Regions from separate parts of the Pseudomonas sp. LBUM1674 genome, predicted to be linked through region 1. Evidence: predicted binding sites of a transcription regulator. Region 1 holds the regulator's gene; the other holds the start of a gene.
The links. The regulator sigma-54, encoded in region 1, starts transcription at its own class of promoters, with help from an activator protein. The targets are predictions, from matches to a motif close to ANTGGCATNNANNTTGCTNT.
Positions count from the first base shown of each region.

Region 2: ACA067_RS24405 (flagellar basal body rod protein FlgF) is a predicted target of sigma-54. The motif match lies at 1,193-1,212, and genes of this name have one in related genera.

Region 1 is NZ_CP166779.1:6,089,515-6,091,715, reverse strand. It holds gene hpf (ribosome hibernation-promoting factor, HPF/YfiA family) at 1-86, opposite strand, end outside; gene ACA067_RS27970 (RNA polymerase factor sigma-54) at 161-1,654, opposite strand; gene lptB (LPS export ABC transporter ATP-binding protein) at 1,841-2,201, opposite strand, start outside.
Region 2 is NZ_CP166779.1:5,330,916-5,333,116, reverse strand. It holds gene ACA067_RS24410 (sigma-54-dependent transcriptional regulator) at 1-852, shown strand, start outside; gene ACA067_RS24405 (flagellar basal body rod protein FlgF) at 1,267-2,004, shown strand; gene flgG (flagellar basal-body rod protein FlgG) at 2,053-2,201, shown strand, end outside.

The sequences.
Region 1 (2,201 bases):
CTCTCCAATCGGTCGAGTTTTTCGCCGATGTAGGTGCGAAGAGGTTCGGTCACTTCCAGTTGGTGTCCACTGATGTTGACTTGCATACAGCTTCTCCTTCGTTGCCAGTGCATAAAGCGGCAGGCAGAAATGCCTGCCACTGGAACGCTGTGGCGTGGCTCTACATCAACCGCTTGCGTTCGCTCGAAGGCGCGATCCCGAGGGATTCGCGGTACTTGGCGACGGTGCGGCGAGCCACCTGAATGCCTTGTGCCTCCAGTAAACCAGCGATCTTGCTGTCACTCAACGGCTTTTTCTGATTTTCCGCTGCAACCAGTTTTTTGATGATCGCGCGGATCGCCGTGGACGAGCATTCACCGCCTTCGGAGGTGCTGACGTGACTGGAGAAAAAGTACTTGAGTTCATAGATGCCCCGAGGGGTGTGCATGAATTTCTGCGTGGTCACCCGGGAAATCGTCGACTCGTGCATGCCGACCGCTTCGGCGATGTCATGCAGCACCAGCGGTTTCATGGCTTCGTCGCCGTACTCCAGGAAGCCGCGCTGATGCTCGACGATCTGGGTGGCCACCTTCATCAGGGTTTCGTTGCGGCTCTGCAGGCTCTTGATGAACCAGCGGGCCTCTTGCAACTGATTGCGCATGAAGGTGTTGTCGGCACTGGTGTCGGCGCGGCGCACGAAGCCGGCGTACTGGGCGTTGACCCGCAGCCGAGGCACCGATTCCTGATTCAGCTCCACCAGCCAGCGCTCGTTGTCCTTGCGCACGATGACATCGGGGACGACGTATTCGGCTTCACTGGACTCGATCTGCGAGCCAGGCCGCGGGTTGAGGCTTTGCACCAGTTCGATCACCTGGCGCAGCTCATCTTCCTTGAGCTTCATGCGGCGCATCAGCTGGCTGTAGTCGCGGCTGCCCAGCAGGTCGATGTAATCGCTGACCAGGCGCTTGGCCTCGGCCAGCCAAGGGGTCTTGGCGGGCAACTGGCGCAATTGCAGCAACAGGCATTCGCCCAGGTTGCGGGCGCCGATGCCGGCGGGTTCGAATTGCTGGATGCGATGCAGGACGGCTTCTATTTCGTCGAGTTCGATGTCCAGTTCCGGATCGAAGGCTTCGAGAATTTCCTCGAGGGTTTCGTCCAGGTAACCCTGATTGTTGATGCAGTCGATCAGGGTCACGGCAATCAGGCGATCGGTGTCGGACATCGGTGCCAGGTTCAGTTGCCAGAGCAGATGGCTTTGCAGGCTTTCACCGGCCGATGTACGGGTGGTGAAGTCCCACTCGTCGTCATCGTTGCTCGGCAGGCTGCTGGCGCTGGTCTGGTAAACGTCCTCCCACGCGGTATCGACGGGCAGTTCGTTGGGAATGCGCTCGTTCCAGTCACCTTCCTCAAGGTTATCCACCGTCGGGGCGGTTTCCTGGTAGGAGGGTTCCGATACGTCGGCGTTGGGTAGCTGTTCGGCTTTGTCGGCCAAGGGGTCGGCGTTATCGAAGTCGTCGCCTTCTTCCTGGCGTTCGAGCATCGGATTGGACTCCAGGGCCTCCTGGATTTCCTGTTGCAGGTCCAGGGTCGACAATTGGAGCAGGCGGATGGCCTGTTGCAGCTGCGGTGTCATCGTCAGCTGCTGGCCCATTCTCAAGACTAGCGATGGTTTCATGGCAGGGGCTTAGCACCTTATTCGCCGGCGCACATGCGCCATCCACTACAGGGCGCCGGAGCGCCAAACATAAGCAAATTATATGCCCGAAACTTTAGCGTTTGCCTAGAGCGCTGTAACAATAAAAAAGTGTTGATTTTTTATCGAGACAAGCGCTGGAGCGACAGGCAGGACACACTTCAGCGTTTACAGGCGGAACTCATGGCCCAGATACACTTCCTTGACCAGTTCATTGGCCAGGATGGTGGCAGAGTCGCCTTCGGCGATCAGTTGGCCATCGTTGACAATGTAGGCGGTTTCGCAGATATCCAGGGTTTCGCGGACGTTGTGGTCCGTGATCAGCACACCAATGCCTTTGGCCTTGAGGTGATGGATGATCTGTTTGATGTCGCCCACCGAAATCGGGTCCACGCCGGCAAAAGGTTCGTCAAGGAGGATGAATTTCGGGTTGGTGGCCAGTGCCCGGGCGATTTCCACGCGGCGGCGTTCACCGCCGGACAGGCTCATGCCGAGGTTGTCGCGGATGTGGTGGATGTGGAATTCCTGC
Region 2 (2,201 bases), 760 kb from region 1:
ACCGGCACCGGCAAGGAATTGCTGGCGCGAGCCTGCCACCTGGCGAGCCCTCGTGGACAGTCACCGCTGATGGCGCTCAACTGCGCCGGCCTGCCGGAATCCATGGCCGAGACCGAGTTGTTCGGCTACGGCCCCGGTGCCTTCGAAGGGGCGCGGGCCGAAGGCAAGCTCGGGCTGCTGGAGCTGACCTCGGGCGGTACGCTCTTTCTCGACGGCGTCGGCGAAATGAGCCCGCGTCTGCAGGTGAAATTGCTGCGCTTCCTGCAGGACGGTTGCTTCCGTCGTGTAGGCAGTGATGAAGAGGTTTATCTGGATGTGCGCGTGATCTGCGCGACCCAGGTCGACCTGTCCGAGCTGTGCGCTCGCGGGGAGTTTCGCCAGGACCTGTATCACCGCCTGAACGTGCTGTCGTTGCATATCCCGCCATTGCGCGAGTGTCTCGACGGGTTGACGCCGCTGGTGGAACACTTCCTCGATCAGGCCAGCCGGCAGATCGGTTGCCCGCTGCCGAAACTGGCGCCGGCGGCGATGGAGCGGCTCAGTCACTACCATTGGCCGGGTAATGTCCGGCAGTTGGAGAACGTGTTGTTCCAGGCGGTTTCGTTGTGCGAGGGCGGGACGGTCAAGGCCGAACACATTCGACTGCCGGATTACGGGGTGCGTCAGCCGCTTGGCGATTTCTCGCTGGAGGGTGGGCTGGACGAGATTGTCGGGCGCTTCGAGAAGGCGGTGCTGGAGCGGCTGTATTCCGAGCATCCGAGCAGTCGGCAACTGGGGAAGCGGTTGGGGGTTTCCCATACCACCATTGCCAACAAGTTGCGCGAATATGAGGTGGGCAAGACTGAGACATAGCGGGTATTTGCTGTGTTGGTGCAGGCCTCTTCGCGAGCAAGCTCGCTCCCACAGGGATCGTTGGTGCAACACAATCCTCTGTGGGGGACATAGCGGATATTTGCTGTGTTGGTACAGGCCTCATCGCGAGCAAGCTCGCTCCCACAGGGATCGTTGGTGCGACACAATCCACTGTGGGAGCGAGCTTGCTCGCGATAGCGGTAGACCTGCCAGCCTCAAGGTCAGGTGTTGCCGCGAAGCGGCATAACACCGCCGGTTTTTCGTCTCCGACCCATTCCCCCCAATCCCCTCCGACTCCCTCAACCCCTTTGTTTACCGGCCCCCGCGCCGCCAGAAAAAAGTTGGTCTGCAAATTGCTTATGGCTCAGCAGTACAGCTGTGGGCGGCAAACGTCCGGCATGCAGAGGAAAGAGTGTGGACAAGTACCTTTATGTGGCAATGACCGGCGCCAGCCAGAATGCACTGGCGCAGAAGGCTCATGCGAACAACCTGGCGAACATCTCCACCAATGGCTTCCAGAAAGACCTGGAGCAGGCGCGTTCGATGCCGGTGTTCGGTGACGGCTTTGCGGCGCGTGCGTTTGCCCTGACCGAGCGTCCGGCCACCGACTTTTCCCCTGGCGCGCTGGTAGAGACCGGCCGCGACCTCGATGTCGCCGTGCAAGGCAACGGCTGGATTGCGGTGCAGAACCCCGACGGCGGCGAAAGCTACGTGCGCACCGGCAGCCTGAACGTCGACGCTCTCGGCGTGCTGCGGGCCGGCAACGGGATGCCGGTGCTGGGCAATGGCGGGCCGATCGCCGTGCCGCCCGAGCAGCAGATCGAAGTGGGCGAGGACGGCAGCATCAGTATTCGCGCGATGGGCGAGGGCCCGCGGGTGATGGCGCAAGTCGACCGGATCAAACTGGTCAACCCGGACTTCAGGAACATGACCAAAGGCCTGGACGGTTCGATCCATACCAAGGACGGCCAACCGGCGCAGGCCGATGCCAACGTCAAGCTGGTGTCCGGTTTCCTCGAGTCGAGCAACGTCAATGCCGTGGAAGAGATGACCTCGGTGCTGGCCCTGGCCAAGCAGTTCGAACTGCACGTCAAGATGATGAACACCGCCAAAGAAGACGACCAGGCCATGGCTCGGGTCTTGCAGATCTAATAATCATCAGAACGTCGCGCCGTAAAACAGGCGCACGAGGAGAATCGAATGCTTCCGGCTCTATGGGTTGCCAAAACAGGCCTGTCTGCCCAGGACACCAACCTGACGACCATTTCCAACAACCTGGCCAACGTATCGACCACGGGTTTCAAACGTGACCGCGCCGAGTTCCAGGACTTGCTCTACCAGATCAAGCG